3 regions of the Thermoanaerobacterium calidifontis genome follow, and region 1 is predicted to be linked to each of the others. Evidence: riboswitches for the same ligand, from Rfam matches in the RefSeq annotation. Region 1 holds a riboswitch; each other region holds the start of a gene.
The links. A riboswitch is a leader RNA that binds a small molecule or an ion and turns the genes downstream of it on or off. The one in region 1 is predicted to bind cyclic di-AMP.

Region 1 (6,166 bases):
GGAATTTGCAATTATTGATTGCACATCAAAAGTATTACGATTACAAAAAACAATTATAGCGACACTAAGAATATCCTTTAAAACATTACTCAATACATTAAAAAATACGTTATGTCGAATCGTTTTAACTATCAACGTTTCTATAATAGAGATTACATCATTTAGAATAAATTGTCAATCATTTTTTGAATCAAATTTTAAATTAAAATTAAAACCACAAATTGTAATTATTAAAAGAATTAATAAGCAAAAACGCCCACAAAGCTGAATATATAAATGTAAAATCGCAAACATAATAAAAAGGGGTCATACCCCTTTTATTGTTTATATTTAGCATTTTTATACCTTTGTTGCGAGCTTAATATCTTTTTTCTAAGTCTTATACTTTTAGGCGTAACTTCCACAAGCTCATCATTAGCGATGAATTCCAAAGCCTCTTCAAGAGACATCTCTCTTATAGGTGAAAGTCTTAATGCCTCATCTGCAGTAGCAGAGCGCAAATTAGTAACATGCTTTTTCTTACATACATTGACATCTATATCGTCACTTCTGGAGTTTTCACCAACTATCATGCCTTCGTACACTTCGACGCCTGGACCTACAAAAAGAGTTCCTCTTTCTTGTGCATTGTAAAGTCCATAAGTCGTTGTAGTGCCAGCTTCAAAAGCCACTAAAGACCCTCTCGATCTTGTAGGTATATCCCCTTTGTACGGTTCATAGTCATAGATTATAGATGTCATTATCCCATTTCCCTTGGTATCAGTAAGAAATTCAGAGCGATATCCTATGAGGCCTCTTGTCGGTATCTTAAATTTCAGCCTTAATGTACCAGGTTTTAAAGTGTGCATATCCATAAGCTCTCCTTTTCTTGAGCCCATCTTTTCCATGACTACACCCATGTAATCTTCTGGTATGTCAATAGTAACAAGCTCAATAGGTTCGTGCTTGACACCATTTATCTCCTTTATAATCACAGATGGCTTAGATACCTGAAGCTCATATCCTTCACGCCTCATAGTCTCTATCAAAATGGATAAATGCAGCTCGCCACGTCCAGACACCTTAAATGCTTCTGTCGTTTCTGTCTCCTCAACCCTTAATGCTACATTCGTTTCAAGCTCTTTAAAAAGCCTTTCTCTTAAATGCCTTGATGTTACGTATTTGCCTTCTCTACCTGCAAACGGACTCGTATTTACGCCAAATGTCATGGAAATGGTTGGCTCTTCTATTTCAACAAAATCTACAGCCTCTGGCTTTTCTGGGTCGGCTATCGTCTCTCCAATCTCAATGTCGCTTATACCTGATACAGCTACTATATCACCTAATTTAGCATCATCAACCTGCACCCTTTTCAAACCTTCATATTGATACAGATTGCTTAATTTAACATTTTGCAAAGACCCATCTCTCTTGCATATTGCCACATTTTCACCTGATACGATTTTACCTCTAACCACTTTTCCAATGGCGATTCTTCCAATGTAATCATCATAGTCAAGTGTGGTAACAATAAGCTGCAGTGGATCATCTATATTACCTTCTGGCGCCGGAATCTCTTTTAAGATAGTATCAAAAAGAGGACGCAAATCTACTGATTCATCCTTTAAACTTAACTTAGCAATGCCTTCTCTGGCAGAAGCATATACTACAGGAAAATCAATCTGATCATCATCAGCACCCAATTCAATAAAAAGATCAAGGACTTCATCGATGACTTCCTCTGGCCTTGCATCAGGTCTATCGATTTTGTTCACAACTACTATAGGTTTTAAATTAAGCTCTAAAGCCTTGCTTAATACAAATCTGGTCTGAGGCATTGGTCCTTCGAAAGCATCTACAAGCAATAATACACCATCAACCATTTTTAGTACCCGTTCTACCTCGCCGCCAAAATCAGCATGTCCAGGCGTATCGACTATGTTTATCTTTACACCATTGTACCTTATGGCAGTATTCTTCGAAAGAATAGTTATTCCTCTTTCTCTTTCCAATTCATTTGAATCCATTACTCTTTCTTCGACTTTCTCATTCTGTCTAAAAATGCCACTTTGCTTAAGCATTCCATCTACTAAAGTTGTTTTCCCATGATCAACATGCGCTATTATAGCTACATTCCTTATATCGTCCCTTACAAACCCCATTTAGGTTAACTCCTTCCATACAAATGCAAATTTTATACAATATATAATGATATATTAATATGCTTAAATAGTCAACAAACTATAAATATCACCTAAAAATGCATCAAAAAAAGACACATGAAAGTGCCTTTTTGTCTTTATGCATATTTACTGTATAACTCTTCTGGCTGTAGCATAATGAGCGCTGTAGTAGTCTTCATACAAAGAGCTTATCATGACTTTTCCAGCACCAGATGAAGCGTGCATAAACTGTCCATTTCCTATGTATATCCCAGCATGGTTTATTATGCTGCTCCCTAATGTCTTAAAAAACACCAAATCTCCAGGCTGCAAATTAGCTTTGTCAACGTACGTACCTACTGTAGCTTGATCATCAGCTACCCTCGGCAAAGTAATTCCGACGCTTTTAAAGACGTATTGAGTAAAACCGGAACAATCAAAACCCGATGGAGATTCACCACCGTAAACATACCTCGTTCCTAAAAACTCTTTTCCAAAGTCAATAAGCCTCGAGGCAATGCTTCTATCAACATCACCCCTTGACACCGTACTTGAAGACCTTAATGAAAGGTACTTGCCGTATATCCAGCCTACAGTTCCATCTGAAAGCTTTATGTTGTACCAGCCATTATCCTGTCCAATCACTGTAACCACATCGCTATAGTTTAACTGTGTAATAACCTTTGACGACAAGCTTCCGCCATTTCTGACATTTACACCGTTTCCAATGACAACGCCACTTCCCAGATCTGCTGCATAAATATGTGTAAGCATCGAAGAACCCACCATCGTCATACCGAAAACGGATACACCAAAAATAAATTTACCTAATTTGCTATTCATAGCTAATCTCCTTCCTTTTGCCTCCGGAGTTAGTTGACGGGTGCGGGATAGAAGGTACCCCTACTGCATATGGCAGATTAACCCCAAACATGAAAAATCCTCCGTACCTAAATAGGATTCGGCAAGATTGCTAATATGTACAAGTTTCTTTTATTTTATCAAAAACGATTAATAAAGTCAATGTTTTCATAATAATTTTTTAAGATTTTTTTAATAAACTCTTAATATATTTTATAAAAAATTTATAAATTTGTTACAATCTCTATAAACAAGCGGCTTATTGTAGTATAATTTTACTTGATGTACGAAAAGGAGGATATAAATGAGCCAAATAGTCATACTTCAAAAAATCGCAATAAGCATCATCATAATATTTTTTGGTTACGCAGTAAAGAAAATGAAATTTTTACCTGCGGAAACAGGAAAAGTCCTGAATAGTTTTATAATCTACATAACATTGCCTGCCAGCATCGCAAAAGTTTTCTTGACTACAAAAGTAAATACAAACTTATTCGTTTTGACATTATCAGGCTTTGCTTTTGGTTTCATCACTTTTATTATAGGCTTTTTAGCCTTTAGAAACGCAAATTTAAAAAGAGAAACAAAAGGTACTTTGATCATATCTCTCTGCGGATACAACATAGGTCTTTTTGCTTTCCCGTTTGTCCAACAAATCTATGGCAACAATGGTCTTTTGCACATCGCAATGTTTGACATGGGAAATTCATTTAATGTCTTTGGAATCGCATATATCGCTGCATACGCATTTTCTCAGAGTGATAAATTAGATCTGAAAAAAGTATTTAAAAAGATCTTGTACTTTGTACCTTTTGACACTTATATAATAGCCTTCCTTTTGAATGTCATGGGTGTTAAATTCCCAAGTTTAATCGTCAACCTGGCAGAGCAAATTTCGATGCCGAATACAACATTAGCTTTGTTTGTAATAGGGTATTTTCTTGATTTTAATTTAGAAAAGGATGAAATTTTATCACTAGTTAAAGGACTTGCCATAAAATATGCGCCAGGCATAGCACTGTTTTTTGTCTTGCCTATGTTTTTCAATACTGCATCGATGACAATTAAAGCTATAATGTTAGGGACCATCATGCCGACAGCGCTTGTAGCAGTCATATATTCTGATGAGAGAAATCTAAACACCAAACTGGCATCGATCTTTATAACGACAACGACGATTGTTGCGATTGTATTCATGTCAATTATAATGGTAAAATGGCATTAAAAAAAGCCTTTTGAAAGGCTTTTTTATGTAAAATATTTATTTTCATTTTGGTGCGGAGGGCGGGACTTGAACCCGCACGGAAAACTCCATACGCCCCTCAAACGTACGCGTCTGCCTATTCCGCCACCCCCGCGTCACAATATCGTCAGCACATTAGTCATTATATAATGTTTTTTTGTTTGTGTCAATACCTTTTTGCATAAATTGCGATTCAGTAAGTATTATATAGACAAATATGAATTCATGCCTGTCTATATTATCCTTTTTAATTTTGCATTCTCTATCCTTCCAGGAATTCGGCCTCTTTTTGCAATAGGTTCTCCTTCTACTTCTTTAATATCCATCGTCATGTCTATAGGAGATGCATCTGATATATAGCTGCCAACGCCAAATGCATCTGCACCGCTTAATGCAAGCTCTTTTATCCTTTCTGGTGTAAGCCCACCAGACACAATGATCTTGACATTGTCAAATCCTTTTTGATTAAGCCTCTGCCTAAGCTCATACACAAGACTTGCCGTTACGCCTCCTCTCTCAGACGGCGTATCCAATCTTATGCCATACAACCTATCTCCTAAAAATTCAGCCACCCTCAATGATTCTTCAATTTCATCTTTAAATGTATCTACTAAAATAGTTATTTTCTCATCTTTAGGCGTTATCTCACTGTAAGCTTTAGCTATAGTAAGAGTGTCGCCAGCTATCAGAAAAGCCGCATGTGGTACTGTCCCCTTTGGCTCGCGTCCTAAAAGCTTCGCGCCTAATATGCAACTGGCATCATCAGCGCCACCTATTAGTGCTGCCCTTTCCATGACAGGAGCCACTGCAGGATGCACATGTCTTGCACCAAAACAAAGTAAAGGCTTGTCTGGAATAACTTCTTTAAGCTCTCTTGCTGCAGTAGCCCATCCGCATGAACTTGCCAACATACCCAATATCACAGTTTCATACGTACCAAACTCGCTGTACGGTCCAATGATTCTCATAACAGTCTCTTTTGGTTCAAAAGTCTCTCCTTCATCTATAGACCACACTTCAATGTTTTTATCTTTTAAGACATTTTTTACTTCAGGCAACCCTGCAAAAACACCACTTTTTCTTGCAAATATCTCTGCCGTAACGACTTTCCCGTCTATTCCTAAATGCTTTAAAATATCTTGCGTCCTTAGAAAATAAACGTCTGTAGTCGCGCCATTTTTTATTTCGTCATGTGTGGCAGAAAAAAATTCCCTATCGCTACTCACCTTAACTTCCCTTAAGTCTTCAAGATGCTTTATAATTTTCATATGTATTCTTCTCCCTCTCTATAATCTAAATATCCTAAGTAAGATTGTCGTAATGCCAAGGGCTATCATTGGTCCAACCGGTGCTCCCTTAAAGAAGCTTACACCAATCACAGTACCCAGCAAAACACCTACAACACCATTTGTATCTACTTTCATGGCATTAAGGCCTATAGATGCCAATACAGCTACAATTATCCCAGCAATAACTGTAATAACCCCTTCCATGCTTTTTGCAGCATTTAAAAAATCATCAACTGATACTTTGCTCATTGCAAGAGGTGACAAGGCTCCCATAGTCAATACTATTATACCAAGATTCATGCCATTTTTCGATACAAATTGATTAATTATTTCCAAGTTCATAAGTTTAATAAAAAGAAGCATTAGAATAGCAGCCGCAACATTGTTGTTTTTTCCTATAATGCTGAAAAACAACATGATGGATAGAATCAAAACCCCAAAATCCATTTATGATCCCTCGCAACATAATGTTGTGCAATGTTTCAAACTATCTGTATAAATTTGTGTAAATCTTATAATACTTAAGCACCTTTTTAATGTACTTATCCGTCTCTGAAAAAGGCACTTTCTTGAGATTGCTGCCATTTTCCGAGTACCTCTTGTCCTTTAACCAATTTGAAACATTGCCACTT
Region 2 (6,166 bases), 670 kb from region 1:
TAAAAGACAAAAGAGGTAAATATGGCTATGAATAAAAAAGGAGAGTTTTTGAAGACACCTCATTGTAGACTACAAGAATAAAATCCATTGGTCCCCCGGCTTCATATTGAATTAATAATTTAAAGTTGTATAATAATTCTAAAGTTAGAATGTTTCAATGAGGTGTTATTTATGAAAGACAATGAGCCGAATAAAAAAAATGAATTTGAGAATGAATTAGATGATTTGAAAGAATGGGAGGAAAACCAGTACAACCCTGGCTATTATATTGGAACAGGACGGATTCCTGAACCCATAAAAGGAGTTGGCAAATATCCTTTTATACAAATAATTATTGGCTTGATAGTACTGATTCCCATGATAATCGCCGTAATCGATGAAACAGATGTGCTAAATGTAATAGCATTTATAATACCAGCTATAATTGGTATTTCCCTCATTTACGGAGGCATAATAAAATTAATAAACAAGAAAAAAATTAGAAAAGGAAACAAATTGCATTGACATAATTTTTTGACTTATTATATAATGAAGTAGATGTCTTCTAAAAATATTATATAATCTATCTATGTAAAGGGGAGTAGTTCACATATATGAATATGTGGCAAAGTCAACATGCTGGTTTTAACCTGGCTTTGCCTTAAAGAATGAGACCTTTACGTAATATGTTCACATATTATGTAATAGGTTTTATTTTTTTGGCATACTAATTACAAGGAGGCAGATTTGATGAATGCTTTAATATCGTCTTTTATTCTCGTTTTTGCATCTGAAATGGGCGACAAGTCACAGTTTATGGCTATGGCATTTGCCACATTTATAAAAGCCAGAACTGTTTTAATAAGCATATTAGTGGCTGCCCTTTTAAATATGGGTATTGCGGTTTTGTTCGGCTCATTTATTACAGAGTACATACCGATAAAATACGTGAAGCTGTTGGCTGCCATATCTTTTTTAATTTTTGGGTTGATAACATTAAAAAATGGTCATGAAGGGCATGAAAAAATCAGAAAATCCAAATACGGTCCAGTTTTCACCATAATAAGTACATATTTTATTTCAGAATTTGGAGATAAGACGCAGCTTTCGACATTAGCACTTACTGCCACATACAAAAATCCTGTATTTGTTTTATTAGGCGCTACTGCTGGAATTTTCATAGCCGATGTCATTGGAATCGTATTGGGAGTTTATTTAGGCAAGAAATTGCCAACAAAGCTTTTGCACTACATATCAGCGTTCATTTTTATAATATTTGGTTTTATCACTTTGTACGAAGCAAAAACTCTATAGAAAGCAAAATGGATACCTTTCGGTATCCATTTTGCTCCTCTTAGCCTCTCATTAGCAATCATTTTTATCTTGCATAAGAAAATACCATATTGCCTACTTTTAATGCAACCGGCAATGACCAAAGCCACTGATTGGTATTGCTGTTGTCAAAGTAATAAAGTGCGCCGTTTGTAGGATCTACACCATTTAAGGCATCTCTCGCAGCACTTATTGAGTCTGGCGTGGCAGGTACATTTATCCAGCCGTTTTCAACAGGCGTAAATTGATAGTAACCATTGCTATCGACTTGATATATTACGCCTTGTATTGTGTTAGGAAATATACCGCTTTTTACCCTATTTACTATCACGGCACCAACAGCAACTTTAGCCTGATATGGTTCACCACCAGCTTCCGCATTTATAAGCCTTGATAGAAGATCCAAATCGGCATTTGTGTATGAAATAACACCTCTTTGGACTGAACCTCTGTTTGCAGTTACATCGCTTCTTATACTTGAAGAAGTTGATGGTGTACCAGACGTAGACGTTGGTATGACAAAAACTTGCCCCGGATAAATCATATCACCTGTTAAACCATTTACATTTTTTAAAGCATCTACAGTAGTACCATATTTTGTGGCAATTAAGTATAAACTATCGCCTTTTTGGACTGTATATGTGTTGTCACTGCCAGGTACAACCAATACCTGTCCGGGATATATTACTGTATCACTGAGATTGTTAAGCTTCATTATTTGATTGTATGTTGTACCATAATTTAAGCCTATCTTGTATAGGCTATCACCAGGTTTTACAGTATACGTTGCCGCAAATGCCGTCTGAGAAAATAAAAGAGCCGCTGCCAATGATGCAATGAGAGGCTTTACCTTAATACATTTTTTTAACATAAAAATCCCCCTTTTGCCTCCGAGGTTAGTTGACGGGTTCGGGCAAAGGGCCGCCCTACCACCTAAGTGGATTCACCCCAAAGAAAAATCCCCCGTACCCCTTTTCGGGGATTCGGCATATTTTACTTTAATTATAAGGGGAATGCTTGTATATGTCCATATTAAACTGATGGGAATATAGGTAATTAGTGGCATTCACTGTAACCGCAAAATGGGCAGTAAATACATCCGCTTTCAGGAACTAACTGTGCACCACAATCAGGGCATGTATATTCTTTAGAAGAACTTTTTACCTCCATCTGCTGATTTTTCGTCGCTTCTTTTTGTAACATTTTATACCCTCCAATATATAGTGATTTTATAAATATATTATACCATATATTGTGGAGTATGTCACTAAAAATAAAATAACAATCCCATCCGTCAAACTTTTGGGATCGTTATTTTAAATTCAGATCCTTCATTTAATTTGCTTCTTACTTCAATACTTCCACCATGCAGCTCAACAATAAGCTTTGCAATAGACAGTCCTAAACCCATTCCACCAGTTTCTTTGCTCCTTGCTTTGTCAACCCTATAAAATCTGTCAAATATATAAGGAATCTCTTCTTCAGGTATTCCGATTCCGTCGTCTTTAATTATTACGGCTACATTTTTATCTACTTCTTCTGCAAAAATTTTTATATTGCCGTCAATATCTGTGTATTTTAATGCATTATCAAGAATTATTCTTAGAAGCTCCTTTATAAGGTTCCTATCTGCATTCATTTCCAAAGTTTTATCACAAAAAATCTCAATGTTCTTTTCATTAAAAATCACTTTAGCATTCCTGACTATTTCTGCAATCAATTCATAAACGTTAAATAATTTCTTGTTTACATTAAGCGTCTTGTTATCTCCTCTTGCCAGCATTAAAAGCCTTTCAATCAATATCTCCATTTCTTGCTCTTCTTTTTTTAAAGCACCTATAGACTCTTCCAGTACATCTTTGTTATCCTTCCCCCACCTGTCTATAAGCTCTATATATCCTTTCAAGACAGATAAAGGTGTCCTAAGCTCATGAGACACATTTGATATAAATGCATTCTGCCTTTTAAAATAGTCTTCCAGCCTGTCCAGCATGTCATTAAATGTAGCAGCAAGCTTAGACAGTTCATCATTATTTCCATTAACGCTCAATCTTTTATTTAATTTCTTCTCGTCGATTGCATGAACTTCTCTCACCATATAATCAACAGGTCTTAATGCTCTACCTGTTATAAAATACCCTGCAAAAAAAGACACCAATACTCCAATGACATCAGAAACAGCCATCATCACAAACAAAAGCTTTAAAAAGAAATACTGATTTTTTAAATCCTCATAAACCTGAATGTAAAAGCCCTTATTCCCATAAATGTACTCTCTGTTTATGTATGCTATATGCGTCTCATCTTTTTCTATTTTTGTAGGTGTATTTATATTTTTATCGTAGGATATATCAATCAAATGTGGTGAAGACACGTACACAATTTTCCCCTGCAAATCCACAATCTTTAAATACATATTTTCACCTATCAACGATCCGAAAAGCAAATCTTTGTCTACACTTGTAATTATTCCATCAACCTCTTTCAGCTTTTCGACTATGACATCTGATTGATTTTGTATATCGTCAAATGCTTGATATACAAGGTAATATTTGAGGCCGTACAACACAGACGCATTAAGCACTATTAAAATAAATGAAAATATGATAGCATAAAGCAATGCAATTCTCAACTTTATTGATAATTTAAAGCCTTTAATCTTCATCTTTTTCTTTCCTTAAAGAGTATCCTACACCTCTTATCGTCTGTATCAACTTATTATTAAACGGTTCATCAATTTTACTCCTCAAATATCTTATGTACACATCAACTATGTTTGTCTCACCAATATAATTGTAGCCCCATACATTCTCCAATATATTTTCTCTTGTAAGCACTATTTCAGAGTTTATAATCAAATATTTCAAAAGCTCAAACTCTTTTTTCGTCAACTCTACCTTTATTCCATCTCTTTTTACTTCGTATGTAGACAGGTCCATTGTTATGCCATCATATGCCAATTTATTAGCATTTGACTTTGCATTTTTTCTAAGGGCATTTCTTATTCTCGCCATAAGCTCTTCAATCGAAAACGGCTTCGTAAGATAATCATCAGCGCCTATATCAAGCCCTAATACCTTGTCTTTTACCTCATCTTTTGCGCTTAAAATTATTACAGGTGTTGATGATTTTTTTCTCAGTTCTCTCAAGACTGAAAAACCATCCAAACCTGGAAGCATCAAATCTAAGATTATCAAATCGTAATCTCCATCTAAAGCCTTTCTTAAACCACTATTGCCGCTATATTCTAATGTCACACTATAACCTTCATGTTCAAGCTCTATCTGTAAAAATCTCGCAATTCTTTTCTCATCTTCAATTATGAGTATGCTTTCTTCCATTAAAATCACCAATTTTTATTATAGCACATTAAGTACGCTATAAAAATCAGGAAATGAAATATTCACACATTCAGCATTTTTTATCTTTGTACTTCCATCAGCTTTTAGGGCAGCTATGCTTAATGACATGGCAACTCTATGATCGTTGTAGCTGTCAACCGTAGCACCAAACAGCTTTTCTTTCCCACCAATTACCATACCATCGCTTGTAGCTTCTATGTCAGCACCCATTTTTCTCAATTGGCTTACCATGGTGTCTATGCGATTGCTTTCTTTTACTTTTAGTTCTTCAGCATCTTTTATAACTGTAGTACCATCAGCGTAAGCTGCCGCTACCGCAATAACCGGTATCTCATCGATCAACCTCGGTATAATCTCACCACCAATCTCAATTCCCTTTAGATGTGAAGATTTTACTACTATGTCCGCTACAGGCTCATTGTTTACGACTTTCGCATCTATTATTTCAATATTGCCACCCATTTTATTCAACACATCTATTATTCCTGTTCGCGTGTTGTTTATATTTACATTTTTTATCAACACTTCTGAATTAGGTAATATGCTGGCTGCTACCATAAAATAAGCAGCAGAAGATATGTCACCAGGAACCAAGATTTCGCACCCATGCAGTTTTTCCACAGGACGGCATATCACCTTATTGTCATAAGATTCAAAATTTCCGCCAAAGTAATTAAGCATAAGCTCGCTGTGGTTTCTGGACAAATACGGTTCCTCGATTATCGTAACGTCCTGTGCATACAAACTTGCCAGCATTATGCAAGATTTTACTTGAGCACTGGCAACTTCTGTTTTGTAGCTAATTCCATTAAGTGTACTACCTTTTATGGTAAGAGGAGCATAGTTGTCATAAGCCGCTGTTATTTCCGCCCCCATCATTGATAATGGCTTTATTATCCGCTTCATAGGCCTTTTTCTTAAAGACTCATCACCAGTTATAGTAGATGTAAAATTCTGACCGGCTAAAATGCCTGATAAAAGGCGCATCGTTGTACCAGAATTTCCAGCATCTAAAATATCAAGGCTTTCATTCAGATACATGCCTTTTCCTCTAACATATACATCATCTTTATCTATTTTTATGTCTACACCTAACTTTCTCATGCAATTTATCGTCGAAAAGCAATCTTCACTCTTTAAGAAACCTTTCACAACAGTATCGCCAGTGGCAATAGAGCCAAACATTATGGCTCTATGGGATATGGATTTATCTCCAGGAACATTCACTACACCTTTTAGATGGCTTTTTTTAGAAATTTCTACATCCATAAAAACATTCATTCCTTTCCAAAGTCAAGAAGCTATGCTTTTTCTGATTTCTCTGGCTGAATCAAAAAATTCACACAGTGATTTTATATCGTCACAATCAAGGCTAAATAAAAATTCGTTTAAAAGATTTTCATAATCCATTATCAGCTTTTTTATCACGTCTTTATTATTCAAAATAATATCCTTCCACATCTCAGTCTGGGACATTGATATTCTCGTAGAAT
Region 3 (6,166 bases), 740 kb from region 1:
AAAAGATGTGAATAAATGTTTTTAGCTTACCTATGAAGGATCGAAAAATATTAGCTAAATTTGACAAAAGTCGTTAATTCTATATAATTTATTATAGCGCTTTATGAGAAGTTAAAAAATTAACGAATTAAGGAGGACTAAAATTGATAACTGTATCTAAAGATGAAATGCTTGAGTTTTTTAATAAGTTAACAACTTTTTTACCATTACTTTTTGAGGACAGTGTATCTTTTGCCATTGTAGATAGAGAAAAATATTTGGAGATAAAAAATTGTGATGAGCTTCCTATTAATGCAAAAGTAGGTGATGCAATTCCAGAAGGTGGTGCAGCTTTTGAAGCCATTAGAACTGGAAACTACATTATAAAAGATGTACCGAAAGAAGTGTATGGAGTGCCGTTTAAGTCATATGCTATCCCTATAAAAGACTACGATGATACTGTAATTGGGGTTTTACTTATGGGGAAAAGTTTAGAAAAAAGACACAAAGTATTATCACTATCCGAAAATCTTGCATCATCGCTTGAGCAAATATCTTCGGCCATTCAAGAGGTTTCCTCTGGAGTCGAAATTGTGGTTAATTCTAATACTAAGATATTGGAAGAAGTAAATAAAGCTATTGAAAATACAAAGGGCACTGATGATATTTTAAAATTTGTTCAGAATATTTCTAAACAAACTAATTTATTGGGATTGAACGCAGCCATTGAGGCCGCAAGAGCTGGTGAAAAAGGTAAGGGCTTTACTGTAGTTGCTGAAGAGATACGAAAGCTATCTAATAGCAGCAGTGAATCAATAAGTAGAATAGACTCAATATTGGAAAAAATACAGGAATCTATTAAAAGTATTTCTGACAAAATAAATGCATCAAGTTCATTTTTTGAGACACAAGCTACTGCTTTTGAAGAAATTAGTTCATCCATAGAAGAATTAAGCGCTACTTCTCAACTTTTAGAAGAATTAGCAAGGAATTTATAGGATTATAAAAGCAGTGTGGATTTTTTATTTTCGATTTGCTCAAGAAAAAAATCTGAATTTATAGCGCACCTCTGCTTATTTTGCAGGAGTGCTTTTATTTTTATAGAGGCAATAATTTGCTTCTATCAATTGCTGTTATCAAACAAATATCAGAGAAGATAAAAAATATTTTTTAAGCATACTGTTAGACTGAACTCTAAAAGCATGAAAGATGTATTTCATTCTACTTCAAAATTTCTTCTGATAGATCTTCTGGTAAACATAATGATTCGATTATTTTAATAAAAACTTGAAAGAAGTCTCCCATTCTCTTTAGGTGGGAGATGAATTTCTATTGTCTACCATGGAATTATATGTTATAATATTATCAGGAGTAAAAGAGTGAAGTGGTGATATAATGCTGATATTAGATAATAATAATCATTCAGTATTCTTATTGTATTATCATCTTATAATGGTTGTAAAATACAGAAGAAAAGTAATAGACGATAACATATCAAATAGATTAAAGGAGATATTTGAGAATATATCACCTAATTATAATATATCACTGCAAGAATGGAATCACGATAAAGACCATGTACACATACTTTTCAAAGCAGAGCCAAACTCTGAAATATCTAAATTCATTAACGCTTATAAAAGTGCATCGTCTAGACTCATAAAAAAAGAATATCCGCAGATAAAACAAAAACTTTGGAAAGAATATTTTTGGTCAAGAAGTTATTGCCTTCTTACAACTGGTAGTGCACCTATAGAAGTTATAAAACAGTATATAGAAAGCCAAGGTGAGAAAAGATGATGATATGTCAGCATTTTCTCATAGAGCCAACAAAAGAACAAGAAGAAAAGCTTTTTTATACATTGTATTTGTGCCGCAAATTATACAACTATTCACTGGATCAAAGAATAAAACATTACAAACAATATGGCAAAGGACTTACATATAAAGAACAGCAGAACATGCTTCCAAAATATAAAAAAGAACATACAGAATACAAATTAGTACAGTCGCAAATATTACAGGATGTGTTGAGAAGATTAGATAGAGCATATAAAAACTTCTTTGACAAAAGAGCCAAATATCCTAAATTCAAAGATAAATATCACTATACATCCATAACACTTCCGCAATGCGAAGCAAAAAGAAACTTTGGGAATATGTATACATAAAAAATATAGGACATATAAAAATCAAAGCACATAGGAACTTTGATCCAACAAAAGTCAAAACAATAAACATAAAATACCATGCAGGAAAGTGGTATATAAATCTATCAGTTGAAGTAGAAGAAGAAAAAGAAAAAACAGTCATAAGAGAAAAAGCAATAGGAGTAGACAAAGGAATAAACTCAATAGCTGCAACATCAGATGGAGAATTATACTCAAATCCTAAATGGCTACAAAAATCAGAGAAGAAACTAAAAAGACTGCAAAGACAACTTTCAAGAAAAAAGAAAGGAAGCAAAAACAGAGAAAAGCAAAAGAAAAGATTAGCGAAACTTCATGAAAAAGTAGCGAATCAGAGAAGGGACTATCTACATAAGATAAGCTATAACATAGTAAAACATAATGACATCATATGCATTGAAGATTTGCAAGTAAAAAATATGATGAAAAATCATAAACTTGCAAAATCAATAGCAAATGCAGGATGGGGAATGTTAGACAAATATCTCCAGTATAAAGCAGAAAAAGAAGGGAAAAATCTTCGTAAAAGTAAATCCAGCATATACATCACAAAGATGTTCAAGATGCGGGGAAGTAGTAGAAAAAGACTTATCAGTAAGAATACACAAATGCGAGTGCGGATTAGAGATAGACAGAGATGTAAATGCAGCAATGAATGTACTATATGAAGGATTAAAACAATTAGGCATAGCAGCATAAGAGTAATAATTTTGTAGGGAAGGTTCCTCCCGAAGTTACGCCTATGGAGATTGTGTAAGACCTGCTGTGAATAGCAGTAGGCAACGGTCTATGAAGTAGGAAGCTCCACCCTCTATAGGATGGAGTAGGTTCACCAAAAAAATAACCGCCCACTGCAACCAGAGTGTTTATAAATTTAGACACAGTTTTGTTACAAAATTTACATTTTTTTAATATATTTGCAAATGGAATTTTGCTATGGTATAATTTAATTAATTTAATAATATGCTATAACGCTGAATTCGTATGAAACGGGGAAACCAATTTTGGGGTGAATCCATTTGTATGGAGGGGTTATCTTTCGACCCTAACCCGTCAGCTAACCTCGTAAGCGTTGAAAGAGGAGGAAGTAGCATGAATATATTTGGTACAACTACCTTCTATTAGTTGCCGGGTTTCAGCTATAGATTTTCTCTATGGCTTTTTTAATACTCTAAAATAGAAGGAGGTTTTTAAATGAGATTACCTATTTTTTCTGTCATTGGTGCTGGCAATGGTGGGCAGGCGATGGCGGCACATCTTTCGTTGATGGGTTTTACAGTCAATTTGTACAACAGATCTCGTGAGAAATTAGTTCCTATTTTAAATAATGGTGGTATCTATCTTGAAGGTGTCGTAGATGGATTTGCAAAGCTTAATATGGTCACTGACGATATGGAAGACGCTATAAAAGATGCAGACATAATCATGGTGACTGTTCCTGCGTCTGGACACAGTGACATAGCTTATGAAATGTTACCACACTTAAGAAATGATCAGATAATAGTTTTGAATCCGGGAAGAACTTTTGGCGCTATAGAGTTTTATAACATTGTTAAAATTAGAGACGATATAAATGTGGTAGTAGCAGAGACTGATACGTTTATATATGCTTGCAGATCGAATAATGGCATTTCAAAAATTTTCAGGATAAAAGATGTGGTTTCACTGGCATCTATACCGGCTTGGAAGGCTGATTATGTTGTTGATTTATTGAGATTGGCTTATTCGCAGATAGTACCTGCTGAAAATGTTTTAGAGACTAGTTTAAATAATATAGGTTCTATCTTTCATCCAGCGCCTACACTTTTGAATTCTGCAAGAATAGAGACTACAGAAGGTGATTTTCAATATTATCTGGAAGGCATATCACCTTCGGTGGCTAAAATATTGGAAAGAATGGACAGGGAGAGAATAGCAGTTGCCCACGCTTTAGGTGTCAATGCTGTTACAGCGCTTGATTGGCTTAAAGATGCATACGGCGTTATTGCAGACAATCTGTATGATGCGATTCAAAAGACAGATGCTTATAGAGGCTTGCTTGCGCCAAAAAATCTTAATAGTAGGTACATTTTTGAAGATGTGCCAATGAGCTTGGTGCCTATTTCATCGATTGGCAAACAATTAGGCATTCCTACTTATACTATAGATTCCATAATTCATTTGGCATCGTGTATGCATGAGGTGAACTATTGGAAAATCGGGCGCACAGTAGGGAAACTGGGATTGGAAGGGAAAAGCGTAGAAGAAATAAAGGAAATGATAGAGGGGTTAAAGGAGGAGATCACTGTCGCATGAAAAAATATATTATTGCAGCTTCTATAGAAAATGACGTCCATGTTGCGGGAGTATATAGATTTTTAAATATGGCAGAGCAGGAAGGGTATAAAGTGGATTTTTTAGGTCCTGCTACATCTATTGATAAGTTGGTAGATACAGTGACTTTAAAGAAACCTGATATAGTAGGTGTAAGTTATAGACTGACTCCAGAAACACTGAAAATCATATTGAATGAGCTTAAAGATAAAATACGAAAATATGGTTTGAACAATATTAGATGGATATTTGGAGGCACAGAGCCCAATTGCTTAGTTGCAAAAGAGTCAGGAATATTTGAGGAAATTTTTGATGGAACTTTTGGTGATGAGTACACAATTTCATACCTAAGAGGAGAGAAAGCTTCACATAGCGAAATAGAATATGGTAAAGATGTGGTTGAAAGGATTGAGAAAAGCTATCCTTATCCTATAATAAGGCATCACTTTGGGTTGCCTTCGTATGATGATACGCTTAAAGGTGTAAGGAGGATTGCGGAAGAAAAAATTCTCGATGTGATATCTATAGCCCCTGATCAAAATACGCAAGAGCACTTTTTTGATAAAAAGTATAAAGCATCGCTTGATGGGGCAGGTGGTGTGCCTATAAGGACTGAAGAAGAATTCAAAAGACTTTACGATGAGTCAAGGCGTGGAAATTATCCGCTGCTTAGATGTTACAGTGGAACGAATGATGTCTTTAAAATGGCAAAAGTGTTAAAAGACACGATAAACAATGCCTGGGCAGCTATACCCCTTTGCTGGTACAATGTACTAGATGGCAGGGGGCCAAGAGAAGTAGAAGAATCCATTAGAGAGAACCAGATGTTGATGAAGTGGCACGGCGACAGAAACATACCCGTTGAGGTAAATGAAGCACATCACTGGGGGCTTAGAGGTGCACATGATGCCATTTATGTGGCGGCAAGCTATCTTGCAGCGTACAATGCTAAGAGAATGGGTGTAAAGACATATATAGCACAGTTTATGTTTAACGTTCCGCCGGCTACATCTCCTAAAATGGACCTTGCTAAAATGCTGGCATCTATAGAACTTGTTGAAAGCCTTCAGGATGATAACTTTAGAGTGTTGAGACAGGCGAGGGCGGGGCTTGCAAGTATGCCGCAGGATCTTTTTGAGGCGAAAGGGCAGCTTGCTTCCAGCGCATATCTTTCCATGGCGATAAAGCCTCACATATATCATGTTGTAGGTTTTTGTGAAGCACATCATGCTGCTACGCCAGATGATATAATAGAAAGTGTGAAGATTGTAAAAGCTGTAATAAAAAATACCTTATCTGGCATGTTTGATTTTACTCAAGATTTAGATTTTTTAAAGAGGAAAGAGGAACTAATAAATGATGCGATGGTAATAATCAATGCCATAAAGGATCTTAATACACTATGCAGTGATCCGCTGTCAGATCCACATACACTATCATTGGCGATAAAATTGGGAATTTTAGACGCACCGCATCTTAAAGGAAATAAAAGCGCAAGTGGCATGCTGACTACAAAGGTCGTAAATGGTGCGTGCTATGCCTATGACTATGATAGCAATAGGATTATTAAAGAGGAAGAAAGAATATATAACATAATTCAAAATTACCAAAAACTCATAATCGTAGCTTAAAAAATAGTTATTATCGGGTGTATACACAAAATATACATCCGTTTTTTTTTATGT

Region 2: another riboswitch for cyclic di-AMP. It lies ahead of ACZ42G_RS08910 (cell wall hydrolase); the one in region 1 lies ahead of ACZ42G_RS05110 (C40 family peptidase).
Region 3: another riboswitch for cyclic di-AMP. It lies ahead of ACZ42G_RS01510 (NAD/NADP octopine/nopaline dehydrogenase family protein); the one in region 1 lies ahead of ACZ42G_RS05110 (C40 family peptidase).

What each region holds. Positions count from the first base shown of each region.
Region 1 is NZ_AP042436.1:1,028,767-1,034,932, reverse strand. Features, by position in the region: gene typA (translational GTPase TypA) at 318-2,141, opposite strand; gene ACZ42G_RS05110 (C40 family peptidase) at 2,289-2,984, opposite strand; cyclic di-AMP (ydaO/yuaA leader) riboswitch at 2,988-3,118, opposite strand; gene ACZ42G_RS05105 (AEC family transporter) at 3,307-4,227, shown strand; tRNA gene ACZ42G_RS05100 (tRNA-Leu) at 4,276-4,360, opposite strand; gene ACZ42G_RS05095 (nicotinate phosphoribosyltransferase) at 4,479-5,513, opposite strand; gene ACZ42G_RS05090 (DUF441 domain-containing protein) at 5,532-5,981, opposite strand; gene ACZ42G_RS05085 (lytic transglycosylase domain-containing protein) at 6,022-6,166, opposite strand, start outside.
Region 2 is NZ_AP042436.1:1,695,467-1,701,632, forward strand. Features, by position in the region: gene ACZ42G_RS08900 (hypothetical protein) at 172-504, shown strand; gene ACZ42G_RS08905 (TMEM165/GDT1 family protein) at 730-1,293, shown strand; gene ACZ42G_RS08910 (cell wall hydrolase) at 1,358-2,182, opposite strand; cyclic di-AMP (ydaO/yuaA leader) riboswitch at 2,182-2,310, opposite strand; gene ACZ42G_RS08915 (hypothetical protein) at 2,368-2,514, opposite strand; gene ACZ42G_RS08920 (sensor histidine kinase) at 2,606-3,976, opposite strand; gene ACZ42G_RS08925 (response regulator transcription factor) at 3,966-4,652, opposite strand; gene aroA (3-phosphoshikimate 1-carboxyvinyltransferase) at 4,671-5,942, opposite strand; gene ACZ42G_RS08935 (prephenate dehydrogenase) at 5,967-6,166, opposite strand, start outside.
Region 3 is NZ_AP042436.1:285,173-291,338, forward strand. Features, by position in the region: gene ACZ42G_RS01485 (methyl-accepting chemotaxis protein) at 459-977, shown strand; gene tnpA (IS200/IS605 family transposase) at 1,378-1,779, shown strand; gene ACZ42G_RS01495 (RNA-guided endonuclease InsQ/TnpB family protein) at 1,776-2,150, shown strand; partial or broken gene ACZ42G_RS01500 (RNA-guided endonuclease InsQ/TnpB family protein) at 2,111-2,635, shown strand; gene ACZ42G_RS01505 (transposase) at 2,685-2,867, shown strand; cyclic di-AMP (ydaO/yuaA leader) riboswitch at 3,131-3,254, shown strand; gene ACZ42G_RS01510 (NAD/NADP octopine/nopaline dehydrogenase family protein) at 3,363-4,463, shown strand; gene ACZ42G_RS01515 (cobalamin B12-binding domain-containing protein) at 4,460-6,112, shown strand.